Regions from separate parts of the Mesorhizobium sp. B2-9-1 genome, predicted to be linked through region 2. Evidence: riboswitches for the same ligand, from Rfam matches in the RefSeq annotation. Region 2 holds a riboswitch; the other holds the start of a gene.
The links. A riboswitch is a leader RNA that binds a small molecule or an ion and turns the genes downstream of it on or off. The one in region 2 is predicted to bind S-adenosylmethionine.
Positions count from the first base shown of each region.

Region 1: linked by a shared signal. The riboswitch ahead of FJW05_RS14010 (homoserine O-acetyltransferase) and the one ahead of FJW05_RS07025 (O-succinylhomoserine sulfhydrylase) in region 2 are both predicted to bind S-adenosylmethionine.

Region 1 is NZ_VFTP01000006.1:94,170-102,104, reverse strand. It holds gene FJW05_RS14025 (glycosyltransferase family A protein) at 1-70, opposite strand, end outside; gene FJW05_RS14020 (Stf0 family sulfotransferase) at 168-971, opposite strand; gene metW (methionine biosynthesis protein MetW) at 920-1,534, opposite strand; gene FJW05_RS14010 (homoserine O-acetyltransferase) at 1,593-2,762, opposite strand; SAM riboswitch at 2,859-2,936, opposite strand; gene hisC (histidinol-phosphate transaminase) at 3,083-4,186, shown strand; gene FJW05_RS14000 (prephenate/arogenate dehydrogenase family protein) at 4,193-5,128, shown strand; gene FJW05_RS13995 (sugar kinase) at 5,476-6,408, opposite strand; gene FJW05_RS13990 (DUF2125 domain-containing protein) at 6,498-7,496, opposite strand; gene FJW05_RS13985 (gamma-glutamylcyclotransferase) at 7,614-7,935, shown strand, end outside.
Region 2 is NZ_VFTP01000002.1:590,562-598,496, reverse strand. It holds gene chvE (multiple monosaccharide ABC transporter substrate-binding protein) at 1-413, shown strand, start outside; gene mmsA (multiple monosaccharide ABC transporter ATP-binding protein) at 600-2,132, shown strand; gene mmsB (multiple monosaccharide ABC transporter permease) at 2,129-3,424, shown strand; gene araD1 (AraD1 family protein) at 3,627-4,619, shown strand; gene FJW05_RS07030 (2'-deoxycytidine 5'-triphosphate deaminase) at 4,658-5,752, opposite strand; SAM riboswitch at 5,869-5,946, shown strand; gene FJW05_RS07025 (O-succinylhomoserine sulfhydrylase) at 6,003-7,202, shown strand; gene FJW05_RS07020 (ceramide glucosyltransferase) at 7,277-7,935, opposite strand, start outside.

The DNA.
Region 1 (7,935 bases), on a different contig from region 2:
TCTCGTCCCAGTCGATGGATTTGGCATTCTCCATCTCCAAGACGATAGAATAGGTGGGATGTCCAGCCATCGCGGCACACCGGTTAATCAAACCAGTGGCTATAGCCGTGACGGCATGCTGTCAAACGATCGGGATGCAATTATGCGCTGCGAATTTGTCAGTTAAGCTATCTTATCATTCGGTATCGGAAGCTGGACGGGTCGGCATATTCGGACAGGAAACGCTTTCGCCATTCTTTATTGATTGCATCGCGCTGGATTTCGAGACCCGATCGCAGGTCGGTTTCCCAGTTGGGTTCCACATCCACCAGCTGCGCGAGTTTCGTCAGGCTGTCTGCCGGATCGCGCTGAATCTGCTCGTAGGTCAGGGAAAGGCAGAGCAGGCCGTTCTTCGCGAACCAAGCATCCCATGCGAGGTTCTCCATCAGAATTTTATCCAGAGACTCCACGATTGCCCGGCCGTTATAGCGTGGCGGCAGATGACTGATCTCGGTGGATCGGAATTCGCGGGTTTGACGCGCACGTGCCCATGAGATCGCCTGGCCGAGCAGATCGTCACGTGTTAACCGCACATAACTCAAATTCGGAAGGCTGGCTGGCAGCTTCACCTTCTTGGCAAGTTGTGCGAACTGGCTCGCAAAGAGCTTGATTGCGTAGACGCCGGTAGAGGACCGCCCCTGTGTCAGCGCACGCAGAAGCTGGGCGCGGGGATCTCGCGGATAATCCGGCAGCTCCAGCAGACGTCGCCCGCCGAACCATTCCAGCGGATGGCCCAGCCCGGCGGAAGCCATCAAACCTGCAAGATGATTGCTACCGCTGCGCGGCGATGTGCAAACGAGAATTCCCGCCCGTATTTCAGAACGAATGTTCGGAGGGATTTCCACCACTGCCGGCGACCGACGAAAGAAACGCATTTCCGTCATCGCCTCAACAAAAACACCGCTTGCTGACCAAAAAAATTCCAGAACCACCAAGGCATCGACAGGCCGATCTTCTGGCCGTTGGCGTCGAGCGCGGTCGCCTTCTCGACAGTCGCGCCGAGTTCCTCGCACAGGTTGACGAAGTCGCGGATGGTGCAGAAATGGATGTTGGGCGTGTCGTACCAGGAGTAGGGCAGGTCCTTGGTGACCGGCATCCTGCCCTTGACCAGCAGCGAGAAGCGCACGCGCCAGTGGCCGAAATTGGGGAAGGAGACAATGGCGCGGTTGCCGATCCGAAGCAACTCGTCGAGCACCAGCTTCGGGTTGCGGGTCGCCTGCAGGGTCTGTGAGAGCACGACGAAATCGAAGCCCTTGTCGGGATAGAATTCGAGGTCCTTGTCGGCATCGCCCTGGACGACGGAAAGGCCGCGCGCCACGCATTCGTTGACGCCGCGCTGAGACAGTTCCAGCCCGCGGCCGTCGACCTGCTTGGTCTCCTGCAGGAGCTCCAGAAGCAGTCCGTCGCCCGAGCCGACATCGAGGACACGCGAATTGGCCGGGATGAGATCGGTGACGACCTCGAGGTCGACACGCTGGGCGCGATTGACGCTCATGGCTTCGCCTCCTGCATGGCGCATGATCCCGGTCCAAAAGGTCCGCGACTTGTCGGGGTCATAGGCTGAGCCCCCTGGCGCGGGCGGCGGAGGCGATGAAGCCGTTGATGGCCGCGAACAGTTCCGGCTCGTCGAGCAGGAAGGCATCGTGGCCGCGATCGGTCTCGATCTCGACGAAGGAGACGGAAGCGCCCGCCGCGTTCAAGGCATGCACGATCGATCGGCTCTCCTCGGTCGGGAACAGCCAGTCGCTGGTGAAGGAGACCAGGCAAAAACGCGTCTTGGTGCCGGCGAAGGCGTCGGCGAGGCGCCCACCGTGATCGGCGGCAAGGTCGAAATAGTCCATCGCGCGGGTCAGATAGAGGTAGGAATTGGCGTCGAAGCGGTCGACGAAAGTCATGCCCTGATGGCGCAGATAGCTTTCGATCTGGAAATCGGCGTCGAAGCCGAAGGTGAGCGCCTCGCGGTCCTGCAGGTTGCGGCCGAACTTGCGGTGGAGCGCGGCTTCCGAAAGGTAGGTGATGTGAGCGGCCATGCGCGCGACGGCGAGCCCTTTTTCCGGCCGCTTGCCGAAATCGAGATATTTGCCGCCATGCCACTCCGGATCGGCCATGACGGCCTGTCGGCCGACTTCATGGAAGGCGATGTTCTGCGAGGAATGGCGGGCGCCGGTGGCGATAGGCAGGACGCAGAACACGCGCTCCGAATGGCTCGCCGCCCATTCCAGAACCTGCATGCCGCCCATCGAGCCGCCAAGCACGCAAAACAGCTTCTCGATGCCGAAATGATCGATGAGCATCGTCTGCGCGCGCACCATGTCGCGGATGGTGATGATCGGCAGGTCGAGCCCGTAAGGCTTGCCGGTCGTCGGATTGGTGGAGGCCGGACCAGTCGAGCCGAGGCAGCCGCCGACGACGTTGGAGCAGATGACGAAGAAACGGTTGGTGTCGATGATCTTGCCGGGACCGATCAGCACCTCCCACCAGCCCGGCTTGCCTGTCACCGGATTGGTGTTGGCAACATGCTGGTCGCCGGTCAGCGCGTGGCAGACGAGGATGGCGTTGGAGCGCGCGTCGTTGAGCGTGCCGTAGGTCTGGTAGGCGATCTGGAAAGGCGCAAGAAAGGTGCCGGCGTCGAGCTTCAGCGGCTTGTCGGGGCCGAACTGCAGCACTGGGCTCGACGGATGGTCGGCCTCGTCGTTGGTTCTTGCAGCGCGCTGAGCGGCCATGTCCGTCCTCATCCTGTCCCGCATCGGTCTCGTCCCGACGCGGTGTCCGGCCGGCAGCGGACAACAAAAAACCGGCATTGCCGTCGCAAAGCCGGTTACAGGTTGCAAACGGCCCTTTAGCGAGTTGTTTAACGTGGCTGCAAGCCGACCGGCCAAATCACCACGGGAGTCTGGCAATCCTTCTAGGACCAGCGCCGCGCTTCGTCAACGGGTGGCCTCCTCGCGACCGGATGCGGGTGCCGGGCGCCGGTACTCGACATTCCAGCCCGTGGCCTGTATTTCCGCTGCGGCCTTGAAGGCCTTCTCGACGGATTTGTGACATGAAGCAGGATCAGCCCCGTCCGACGCCCCGCGCGGGCATCATGGACATCGAGGCCTATGTGCCGGGAAAAAGCACCGCGCCGGCCGGCGTGACGAAAGTCTACAAGCTGTCGGCGAACGAAAACCCGCTTGGGCCCTCGCCGAAGGCGATCGAGGCGGCACGCGAAGTGGCGGCGAAGCTCGATGCCTATCCGGACGGCTCTGCCCGCCGGCTGCGCGAGGCGATCGCCGAGGTGCATGGGCTGAATCCGGCCAACATCATCTGCTCCAACGGCTCCGACGAGATCCTGGGGCTGCTGGCGCAGAGCTATCTCGCGCCGGGCGACGAGGCCGTGTTCACCGAGCACGCCTTCATGGTCTACAAGATCTATATCCAGGCGGCGGGCGCCAAGCCGGTAGCGGTGAAGGAGACCGACGAGCGCGCCGACATCGACGCGATTTTGGCCGCGGTGACGCCGGCGACGCGGATCGTGTTCCTCGCCAATCCCAACAATCCGACGGGCACCTATGTGCCGTTCCAGGAAGTGCGCCGGCTGCACGCTGCATTGCCGAAGAACGTGCTCCTGGTGCTCGACGCGGCCTATGCCGAATATGTGCGGCGCAACGACTACGAGGCCGGCATCGAGCTCGCAGGCAGTTCTGAAAACGTGGTGATGACCCGCACCTTCTCCAAGCTCGGGCTCGGCGGCGCGCGCGTCGGCTGGATGTACGGGCCGGCGCATATCGTCGATGCGATCAACCGCATTCGCGGCCCCTTCAACGTCAACGCCACCGCGATCGAGGCCGGCATCGCCGCGATCCGCGACCGCGCCCATATCGAGCGCAGCGTGGCGCATAACGAGAAATGGCTGGCCTGGCTCAGCGGGGAGCTGACCGGGCTCGGCCTGCGCGTCACGCCCAGCGTCGGCAATTTCGTGCTGATCCATTTCCCCGACGGTAAGAAACATTCAGCGGCGGCGGCGGACGATTATCTGAGCGCGCGCGGCTACATCCTGCGCCGCGTCACCGGCTACGGCTTCCCCAACGCGCTGCGCATGAGCGTCGGCACCGAGGAAGCCAATCGCGGCGTCATCGATGCGCTCAAGACCTTCCTGAAAAGCTAGAACACCATGGCGTCACCGATGTTCGAGAAAATAGCGCTGGTCGGCATCGGCCTTATCGGCTCGTCGCTCGCCCGCGTCATCCGCCGCGAGGGCCTGGCGCGCCATATCGCCATAGCGACGCGCAGCGCTTCGACGCTCAAACGCGCCGAGGAGCTTGGCCTTGGCGATTCTTACAGCACCGACGCCAGCCAAGCGGTGCGTGACGCCGATCTCGTCATCGTTTCGGTTCCCGTCGGCTCGTCCGGCGAGGTCGCGGCCGAGATCGCGCCAGCGCTGAAGAAGGGCGCCATCCTCACCGATGTCGGCTCGACCAAAGCCTCCGTCATCGCGCAAATGCAGCCGCATGTGCCGGAAGGCGTGCACTTCATCCCCGGACATCCGCTGGCCGGCACGGAAAAGTCCGGACCCGATGCCGGCTTTGCCGATCTCTTCGAGAATCGCTGGTGCATCTTCACGCCGCTGCCGGGCACCGATCCCGCCGCGCTCGATACGCTTTCGGAATTCTGGCGGCGCTGCGGCTCCAACATCGACACGATGGACCCGCAGCACCACGACATGACGCTCGCGATCGTGTCGCATCTGCCGCATATCATCGCCTACAACATCGTCGGCACGGCGGACGATCTGGAAGCGGTGACCAAGAGCGAAGTCATCAAATATTCCGCTTCCGGTTTCCGCGACTTCACCCGTCTTGCCGCCTCCGACCCGACCATGTGGCGCGACGTGTGCCTGCACAACAAGGATGCGATCCTGGAGATGCTGGCGCGGTTCTCGGAGGATCTGGCCTCGCTGCAGCGGGCGATCCGCTGGGGCGACGGCGAGAAGCTGTTCGACCTCTTCACCCGCACCCGCGCCATCCGCCGCTCGATCATCGAGGCCGGCCAGGATATTGATGTGCCGGATTTTGGTCGCCAGGCGGTCGAGCACCCAGCCAAGACCTAGGCTTTTCCCTGGTTCGCCGGCGTGGATTTGACCTGCCGCTCGGCCAGCCTTGGCAGGTGCAGGCGCTGAAGATTGGCCGAAACGCGCATCGCCATCGTCATCCACGGGCGGAGCAAGGAGCGAAGCGACGCGCGCAGACCCGAGGATCCATTCCGTGACTTCCGAGCGCTGCTGCGGTGCAGAATTCTGCTCCGTTGCATCCACGGCTCAGGTCGCGGAATGGATTCCAGGGTCTCCGCGACGCCGCTTCGCGGCTGCTCCGCCCTGGAATGACGAGGTTGAGGGGCTTTAGCCAATCCCCGGCGTTTGTGCCGATTTCGCGGAAATAGTCGAGATAATCTTGCGTTCTAGCCCTGGGCTGGCGGCCAGTGCGCCGCCATCATCGCCAGCGTCTCGGCCCGATCCGGCGCGCCGAGGCGGCCGCCGAAGCGCAGGCATTTGAGCGCCGCGGCGGCGCTGGCAAAGCGCAGGGCCTCTTCCACGGGCATGGCTTCGGCGAGGCCGACGGCGAAGGCGCCGTGGAAGACGTCGCCGGCGGCGAGCGTATCAATCGCCTTGACCTTCGGCGTCTCGACATGGCGCACGCGCCCGGTCGCCCGATCATGCCACCAGGTTCCGGCGGCGCCGCCGGTCACCGCGACAAAGGCGTCGGTGCGCGAGGCGAGGTCGGCGCAGGCGCTTTCGGGGTCGAGCGCGTGGCCGCAGACGATGCGCGCAGCCGGTTCGGAAGCGACGATGTGCGAGGCCAAGGGCAAGAGCCGCTCCAGCACCTCGACCGGCGCGGTGTCGGCATCCAGGATCGCCGGACGGCCGACCGATCTGGCCGCGCCCAAAGCCAGCGCCGCGGCGCCCGGCCAGCGGACATCCACCAGCACGGCGCCAAAGCCGGAGAGGTCGGCAAGCGGCAGGGCCTCGGGATCGGCTTGCGCCTTTTTATCGTAGAAGGGGACGATGACGCGCTCGCCATGCGCATCCACCAGGATCGCGGCCAGCGCCGATCGCGCGCCGGCGACGCGACGGATGAGGCTGCAGTCGATACCTTCGGCCTGAATGTCGGCGATAAGCTGGTCGCCGACCGGATCGTCGCCCGCGCTCGCCCATAGCGAGACTTCGGCGCCCAGACGCCGAGCGGCGCAGGCGGCGCTTGTCGCCATGCCGGAAGCGATCTGGACGCCGTCGCTGGCGATGAACTTGCCTTGATGCGCGGGCAGCGTTTCGACGCGAAGGATCGTGTCGAGGGTGAAGGCGCCGACGCTGAGCAGTCTGACCGGCGGCGGCATCGTTGCGTTACTCGTCTCAGTCAGCATGGTCTCACCCGAAAACCGGTTCCCACCTTTTGCTACGCTGACCTTCGGTTCGGGACCATGCTCTATTCAAGCGGCTTGATCTTGCCGAGCGGGATGAAGCCCAGCGAGGCCTTGCCCTTGACGATCTTGAGCGGCAAGGAGGGTTCCTTGCCAAACATGGCAATGGCAGAAAAACCCTGCTCGATTTCGCTTTTATGCTCGGGAATCGCGCCGGCAAGGATAGATGCCACCGCTTTCGGGTCCTTGAGCTTGATTGTCAGGTCGCCGTTGACCAGCCCTTCCGCGTCGACGGAGACCGGTCCGGACACGGTGATACGCGCCGTACCCGACGACAGGTCGAGCTTAGCGATCTCGATCGACTGGCCGCGCAGGCTCTTCGGGGGCACTGCGATCAGCGCCACGCCGTTCTTCAGCGTCACGTCGCCGCTGCCGTCAAGCGCCGGCAGCACGCGTCCGTCGATGGCATCCGCGTTGATCTCCAGGTCGCCGAAGCCGCCGACATAGTTGATGTCCTGGCCGGCCGGCTGCAATTGGCCGGCCGCCTTGCCGGCGCTGAACAATTGCATCGGATCCGTGTCGTCCTGCGGATCGGTCTGACCGTTCAGGCCTTCAGCCTGCAGGGAAACGCTCCTTGGCAACGGCCACCACACTTTGACATTGGCCTGCAACCGGTCCCAGTCGATCCAGAGCGGCGGCATGCCGGGCGCCATCGTTCTCAGCGGCCCGCGCAGGTCGGCGACCGGCGACAAGGGTCCGGCGATCCCGGCGACGGCGTTGAAGCTTCCGGTGGAGGCGGCGACCTTCCGGGCGTCGTCTTCATAGGCGATGTTGTCGCAGGAGACCGTGAAGCTCATTGGATAGCCACTGACGGCGAGGTTGGCGCAGCCGGCTGCGATCCCTTTGCTGCCCAGTCTCGCCACCGCCTGATCGGCCTCGGTCTTGAGCCTGTCGGCGAGATAGAACCAGCCGCCGCTGTAAATGGCGAACAGCACGAGGATGAACGCCGCAAGCCAGAACAGCCGGCGGCGAAGTTTGGGCGATCGCTCGTCACTTGACGTCATGCTGCGGCTCTCGTTAACCCGGCGAGCGGGCATTTACCAATACGCAAACAGCGGGGGCCAGAAGAAGCACCTTGGCGGTGCGGTGTCGTTCACTCGAATGCGATCAGGCTTGGCGATATGGGCGATTTTTGGGTTTTTGGCTATGGGTCGCTGATCTGGCGGCCCGGATTTGCCCATGTCGAGACGCGCCGCGCCCGGCTTTACGGCTATCGCCGCTCGCTTTGCGTCTATTCCTTCGTGCATCGCGGCACGCGCGGACGGCCGGGCCTGGTGCTCGGCCTCGACCGGGGAGGCTCCTGCGTCGGCCTCGCTTACCGTGTCCCCGGCAATCTGCGCGACGAGGTGCTTTCCTATCTGCGCGAGCGCGAGCTGGTCACCAGCGTCTATCTCGAACGCATTCTCGATGTCCGGCTGGATGGCGGCGGCTCGGTCGAGGCGG
Region 2 (7,935 bases):
TGCTCTCGGCCAACTACTCGGACGGCAGCCGCGTCGACGGCGTTCTGTCTCCCTATGACGGCCTGTCGCGCGGCATCACCGCCTCGCTGCGCGCCGTCGGCTACGGCACGGAAGCCCAGCCTTGGCCGATCGTGACCGGCCAGGACGCCGAGACCGCCTCGGTCAAGCTGATCATCTCGGGCGAGCAGTACTCGACCGTGTTCAAGGACACCCGCGAGCTGGCCAAGGCCACCGTGCAGCTGGTCGACAAGGTGCTCTCCGGCGGCAAGCCGGACGGCCTCGACACCAAGACCTACAACAACGACGTCAAGGTCGTTCCCTCGATCCTGTTGACGCCGCATGAGGTCGACAAGTCGAACTACAAGGAACTGGTTGTCGACTCCGGCTACATCAAGGCTGAAGACCTGAAGTAATCCGGTCTCAAAGGAAGGGGTCCTGCGTCACGCAGGGCCCCTTTTTGTTCGCAAGCGACCCCGGTATTGTTTTTGCCGGCTACCGCAGCGCCATATGCCGCCACGGCATGAGCGAAACTGCGGCATGTTGATTTCGCGCAAGACGCTTTCCGCGAGTGGAAGGCCTGCGCCAGGGAGCAGATCCTGATGGCCTCGACGATTTTGGAGATGCGCGACATCACCAAGACGTTCCCCGGCGTGAAGGCGTTGTCGAACGTCAATCTCAGCGTCGAGGAAGGTGAGATCCACGCCGTCGTCGGCGAGAACGGCGCCGGCAAGTCGACACTGATGAAGGTGCTGTCGGGCGTCTATCCGTCCGGCACCTATGAGGGCCAGATCATCTTCCGCGGCCAGGAATGCAATTTCAAAGGCATTCACGACAGCGAGCATATCGGTATCGTCATCATCCACCAGGAGCTTGCCCTGGTGCCGATGCTGTCGATCGCGGAAAACATCTTCTTGGGCAACGAGCACGCCACCTACGGCGTCATCGACTGGGACGCCAACGAGACGCGTACCGGCGCCCTGCTGAAGAAGGTCGGGCTCAAGGAAGACCCCAAGACGCTCATCACCAATATCGGCGTCGGCAAGCAGCAGCTGGTCGAGATCGCCAAGGCGCTGAGCAAGGAAGTAAAGCTCCTGATCCTCGACGAGCCGACGGCCTCGCTCAGCGAGAAGGACAGCCAGGCGCTGCTCGACCTTCTGCTCGAGTTCAAGCGCCAGGGCATGACCTCGATCCTGATCTCGCACAAGCTCAACGAGGTGAACCGCGTCGCCGACAAGGTGACGGTGATCCGCGACGGACGCACCATCGAGACCTTGCCGAGGAAGGACATCTCGGAAGACCGCATCATCACCTCGATGGTCGGCCGCTCGCTCGACGACCGCTACCCGCCGCGCGAGCCGAAGATCGGCGACGTCATCTTCGAGGTGAAGGACTGGTCGGTCTACCACCCGATCCATGCCGACCGGCAGGTGATCAAGAACATCAACCTCAATGTGCGCAGGGGCGAAGTTGTCGGCATCGCCGGTCTGATGGGCGCCGGCCGGACCGAATTCGCGATGAGCCTTTTCGGGCGCTCCTACGGCCGGCACATCACCGGAGAGGTGTCGCTGCGTGGCAAGCCTATCGACCTCTCATCAGTGAGCAAGGCGGTGGCAAGCGGCATCGCCTATGTCACCGAGGACCGCAAGACCTACGGCCTCAATCTGATCGACCACATCAAGCACAACGTGACCTTGGCCAACCTGTCCGGCGTTTCCAGCCGCGGCGTCATCGACGACATGCGCGAGATGAGCGTCGCCAACGACTACCGCAAGAAGACCAACATCCGCGCCTCCAGCGTCTACCAGCTGACCGGCAACCTCTCGGGCGGCAACCAGCAGAAGGTCGTGCTGTCGAAATGGCTGTTCGCCGATCCGGAGGTTTTGATCCTCGACGAGCCGACCCGCGGCATTGACGTCGGCGCGAAGTACGAAATCTATACGATCATCGCGCGCCTTGCCGCCGAGGGCAAAGCGATCATCGTCATCTCGTCGGAAATGCCCGAGCTGCTCGGTATCTCCGACCGTATCTATGTGATGAACGAAGGGCGTATAGTCGGCGAAATGGCTGCAAGCGACGCAAGCCAGGAAAAAATCATGCGCGCCATCGTTCGCGGAGAAGGAAAAACATCATGAGCACAGAAAGCGCTCCCGCGCCGCAAAGCGGCCTCGCCGAGGACGTCAAGCAGCAGGGCCCGCGCGTCGCCGTCTCGGCGCTGACGACGAACCTGCGCGAATACGGCCTGATCATCGCGCTGATCGTCATCATGCTGTTCTTCCAGTACACGACGTCGGGAACGCTGTTCAAACCGGTGAATCTCAGCAACCTGGTGCAGCAGAACTCGTTCATCATCGTGATGGCGCTCGGCATGCTCCTGGTGATCGTCTCCGGCTATATCGACCTCAGCGTCGGCTCGGTCGCCGGCTTCATCGGCGCGCTGGCGGCGATGATGATGGTGATCTGGCCGCTCGGGATATTCTCGAATCCGCTGGTGGTCTCGATCGTCTGCCTGTTCGTCGGCGCCCTGATCGGCGCGGCGCAAGGCTACTGGATCGCCTATCACAAGATACCGAGCTTCATCGTGACATTGGCGGGCATGCTGATCTTCCGCGGCATCTGCCAGGCGCTGCTCGGGGGCGGCTCCTCGGTCGGCCCGTTGCCCGACAGCTTCAAGGCGCTGAGCTCCGGCTTCATCCCGGATGTGATCGGCCCGCTGACGCTGGTCCCGCCGACGGTCAATGCCGCCGGCAAGACGATCGTCGGCAGCGGACTGACGCTGCATATGACGACGGTCGTGCTCGGCCTCGTCGCGGTGCTCGCCTACGCCTATTTCGGCTTCAGGACGCGGCGCAAGCGCGAGCGGCATGGCTATGAGGCGGAGCCCTTCCCGCTGTTCGTCGTCAAGACGCTGGTTGGCGGCGCGCTGGCGCTGTTCCTGGTCTTCCAGTTCGCCAGCTACAGGGGCCTGCCGGTCGTGCTGCTGGTGATGGGCGTGCTGATCTCACTGTTCGTCTTCGTCACCAAGCGCATGACCATCGGCCGCCGCATCTACGCCATGGGCGGCAACGCCAAGGCCGCACAGCTTTCGGGCATCAACACCGAAAGGCTGACCCTGATGGTCTTCATCAATATGGGCGTGCTGTCGGCACTGGGCGGCCTGATCATCGCGGCGCGCCTCGGCCAGGCCGTGCCGGCGGCGGGTCTCGGCAGCGAGCTCGACGTCATTGCGGCCGTCTTCATCGGCGGCGCCTCGGCAATGGGCGGCGTCGGACAGGTGATCGGCGCCGTCGTCGGCGGCTTCATCATGGGCGTGATGAACAACGGCATGTCGATCATGGGCGTCAATGTCGACTGGCAGCAGGTGGTGAAAGGCCTGGTGCTGCTCGGCGCCGTCATCTTCGACGTCTACAACAAGAACAAGGCCTGAAGACCTGAAGCGGACTTAAGAAGGCATACGGGTTTCAGATCGCGAAGCTGCCGGCAACCCGTCGGCGCCAAGAAGTCCAGGCAAGGACCGGGCTCGCGAGCGCAATCCGGACGAAGAATTTCAACCGTGGCGCGGATTTCTCCGCGCCGCGCCGGTCAAGGTTTGCCCGCGGGCAGCCAGGCAGATGAGAGAGGGTTCAAACATGCTGATCTCCCAGATTCTCGACGACGCCGAGACGATCCGCGTCGTCGCCCGCAATGGCGGCGGCAAGACCAGGGTCATCAACGGCGCGCGCAGCGTCTATTCGCTGGCGATGGAGGCCGCGCGGACGGGCACGGGCCTCGAAGCATTGATCGAGCGCAAGGGCTATGGCGAGACGGTCGATCTCGACGCCGCCTACAAGAGGGGCAGGCTGGTCTCGCCGATCAACCATCCGGATCCCGCGCATCTGCATCTCACCGGCACGGGGCTGACGCATCTCGGTTCCGCGGCGACGCGCGATTCCATGCACAAGAAGCTCAGTGACGGCGAAGAACAGCTCACCGATTCTATGAAGATGTTCCGCATGGGGCTCGAAGGCGGCAAGCCCGCCAAGGGACAGGTCGGCGTGCAGCCGGAATGGTTCTACAAGGGCAACGGCACGATGGCGGTGGCCCCCGGCGCTCCCCTAATGTCGCCTGCCTTCGCGCAGGACGGCGGCGAGGAGCCGGAGATCGCGGGCATCTATGTCATCGGCGATGACGGCGCGCCGTTCCGCGTCGGCTTCACGCTGTCGAACGAGTTTTCCGATCACGTGACCGAGCGGGTGAACTATCTGTTCCTCGCCCATTCCAAGCTGCGCAACGCCTCGTTTGGCCCCGAAATCCTGATCGGCGACCTGCCGGCCGACATCCGCGGCGCATCGCGCATCTGGCGCGACGGCAAGCTGCTCTGGGAAAAGCCGTTCCTGTCGGGCGAAGCGAACATGTCGCACACCATCGCCAATCTCGAGCACCACCATTTCAAATATTCGGCCTTCCGCCAGCCGGGCGATGTGCATGTGCATATGTTCGGCACCGCGACATTGTCCTTCGCCGATGGTATCAGGACCGAGGCTGGCGATACTTTCGAAATCGAGGCGCAGGATTTCGGCCTGCCGCTGCGCAATCCGCTGGAGATCGAAAAGCCGGTCAAGGTGGCGGTGAAGGCGCTGTGAGGTAGGGTGATCTCCCCACGAGGGGGAGATCAGCAGCTTCAGCGCGCTGCGCGAAAATGCTTGGAGAGCTTCAGGCCCTGCGCCTGATAGTTCGAGCCGAGTTCGGTGCCGTAAAGCGCCTGCGGGCGCTTCAGCATATGCTCGTAGACGAGACGGCCGACGATCTGGCCGTGGTCGAGGATAAAAGGCACCTCGTGGCTGCGCACTTCGAGCACGGCGCGGCTGCCGCTGCCGCCGGCGGCGGAGTGGCCGAAGCCCGGATCGAAGAAGCCGGCATAATGGACGCGGAACTCGCCGACCAGCGGATCGAAGGGTGTCATCTCGGCGGCATAGAGCGGCGGCACATGCACAGCTTCTCGGCTGACCAGGATATAGAATTCGTCCGGATCGAGCACCAGTTCGCCGGCGCCGCTCTTGTAGATCGGCTCCCAGAAATCGACGACATCCTGCGCGGCACGCTTGTCGACGTCGACCAGGCCGGTGTGGTGCTTGCCGCGGTAGCCGACGAGGCCGTCCTTGTCGCCGTCAAGATCGATGGAGAGCGCGATGCCGCCGCCTGAAATATTGGGCGGCTCGGTGGCGACCAGCATCTCGGCGCGGTGAAGGTCGCGCAGCTCGCTTTCCGAGAGCACCGCGTTGCCGGTGCGGAAGCGGATCTGCGACAGCCGCGAGCCGGCGCGCACGACGATCGGGAAGGTGCGCGGGCTGACTTCGAGATAGAGCGGCCCGCGATAGCCGGCGGCGATCTTGTCGAACTCGTGGCCACGATCGGTCATGACGCGTGTGAAGATGTCGAGGCGGCCGGTCGAGCTCTTCGGATTGGCCGAGGCGGATACGTTCGCCGGCAGCGCCAGGCTCTCGAGCAGCGGCACGATATAGACGCAGCCGGTTTCCAGCACCGCGCCCTCGGCAAGGCTGATCTCGTGCAGCTTCAGCCGCTCGAGCTTGTCGACGACCCGATGATCCGGACCCGGCAGGAACGAGGCACGCACGCGAAACGCTTTGTCGCCGAGCCTGAGATCGAGGCTGGCCGGCTGGATCTGGTCGGCGTCCAGCGCGCGCGGCGACTTCAGCGCCTTCGCCTCGAACAGCGCTGCGATGTCCTGATCCGGAAGAATGCCTGTTTGCCGCAAAGGCTGGCTCCGTTCACAAGGCCGGGCTAGGATCTAAGCAGGCTCTTGCCGCCCGGCTGGTACAAACCTCTTAATGAAGCCGGCAATTGACGCAAGCGCGGCGCGGGTCTAAAGGGTCGTTATCCCGTGGTGATTTGGCCGGTCGGCTTGCAGCCACGTTAAACAAGTCGCTAAAGGACCGTCGAGCCGCAAGGCTATATGGACCGGTTGCGACTTCGCGGCCGGTTTTTTTGTGTCTGAAAGCAGGGCTATGAGCACCAAGAAGCGCAACTGGAAACCTCAGACGGCACTCGTGCATGGCGGAACGTTGCGTTCCGGCTTCGGCGAGACATCGGAGGCGATGTATCTCACCCAAGGCTATGTCTACGAGACCGCGCAAGCGGCGGAAGCCCGCTTCAAGGGTGAGGAGCCGGGCTTCATCTATTCGCGCTACGCCAACCCGACCGTCGACATGTTCGAAAAGCGCATGTGCGCGCTGGAAGGCGCCGAGGATGCCCGCGCCACCGCTTCCGGCATGGCCGCGGTAACCGCCGCGCTGCTCTGCAGCGCCAAGGCCGGAGATCATATCGTCGCGGCGCGCGCCCTGTTCGGCTCCTGTCGCTGGGTGGTCGAGACGCTGGCGCCGCGCTACGGCATCGAGGCGACGCTGGTCGACGGCACCGACATCGCCAATTGGGAAAAGGCGACAAGGCCGAACACCAAGCTGTTCTTCCTGGAAAGCCCGACCAACCCGACGCTGGAGGTGGTCGATATCGCCGCCGTCGCCAGGCTCGCCAATTCGATCGGCGCCAGGCTGATCGTCGACAATGTCTTCGCCACGCCGCTGCAGCAGAAGCCGCTGCAGCTCGGCGCCCATATCGTCGTCTATTCGGCGACCAAGCACATAGACGGCCAGGGCCGCTGCCTCGGCGGCGTCATCCTGTCGGACAAGAAGTGGATCGACGAGAACCTGCACGATTATTTCCGCCACACCGGTCCCAGCCTGTCGCCCTTCAACGCCTGGACGCTGCTCAAAGGCCTGGAGACGCTGCCGCTGCGCGTGCGTCAGCAGACCGAGAGCGCCGGCAAGATCGCGGATTTCCTTGCCGGCCGACCGGAGATCGCCCGTGTCATCTATCCGGGCCGCGCCGATCATCCGCAAGCGGATATCGTCAGGAAGCAGATGTCGGGAGGCTCGACGCTGATCTGCCTCGACGTCAAGGGCGGCAAGCAGGCGGCCTTTGCCTTCCAGAACGCGCTCGACATCGTGCTGATCTCGAACAATCTCGGTGACGCCAAGAGCCTGGTCACCCATCCGGCGACGACGACGCACAAGAACCTGAGCGACGAGGCCCGCGCCGAGCTCGGCATCGGGCCAGGCACGCTGAGGCTTTCGGTTGGTCTGGAAGACACCGACGATCTGCTGGAAGATGTCGAACAGGCGCTGAAGGCAGCAAAAATAGAAGGCTGAGAACGCCGCGGCCGGAGCCTTCCAGAGCCGCAATTCCGGACGGAAAACCGTTTCACACTTTTCCTGGAATTGCTCTAGGCGAGCTCCTCCAGCTCGGTCATCGCCTTGGTGCGGATGGTCATGGCATTGCCGCGCCATTCGACGGCACCGCCGAACCAGGCGCGCGCCCAGATGGCGGGCAGCAGGGCATCGCGCACGATCATCGCGGTGACGCTGCGCGGCGACAGGTACCAGCCCTTCGCAAAGGCCAGCAGCCATTCCGGCAGGTAGGCGATCGCCAGCACGCCAAAGGCCGTCGTAGGCAGGCTGACGCCGGCGCTTGCCGCGGCGATCAGCGCCAGCAGCAGCGGCACCGCAGCGCCAGTCAGGATCTCCGGCGCGAAGAACAGCGGAAAGGTCACCCGGCGCAGCCGCGCCCAGCGCGCTTGGCGCGACCAGATCTCGGCGAAGCTGCGCAGTCCAAGCGGCTGCTCGAATGGCGAGGCGACGAGGTTGACGTTGAGCCCCAGGCCGTTGACCAGCTTGGTGGCCGCCGCGTCCTCGGCGATCTCGGCGGCCAAGGCCTGGATGCCGCCATTGGCGTCGAGCATCGGCTTGTTCCACAGCATGCTCTTGCCCTGGGCGAAGCCAAGGCCAAGCGCCTCGCCGGCATACTGCCAGCGCGCCTGCAGCGTGTTGAGGAAGGCGCATTCGACTTCGGCCCAAAACCCGTCTGGCCGCGAGCCGATCGGCG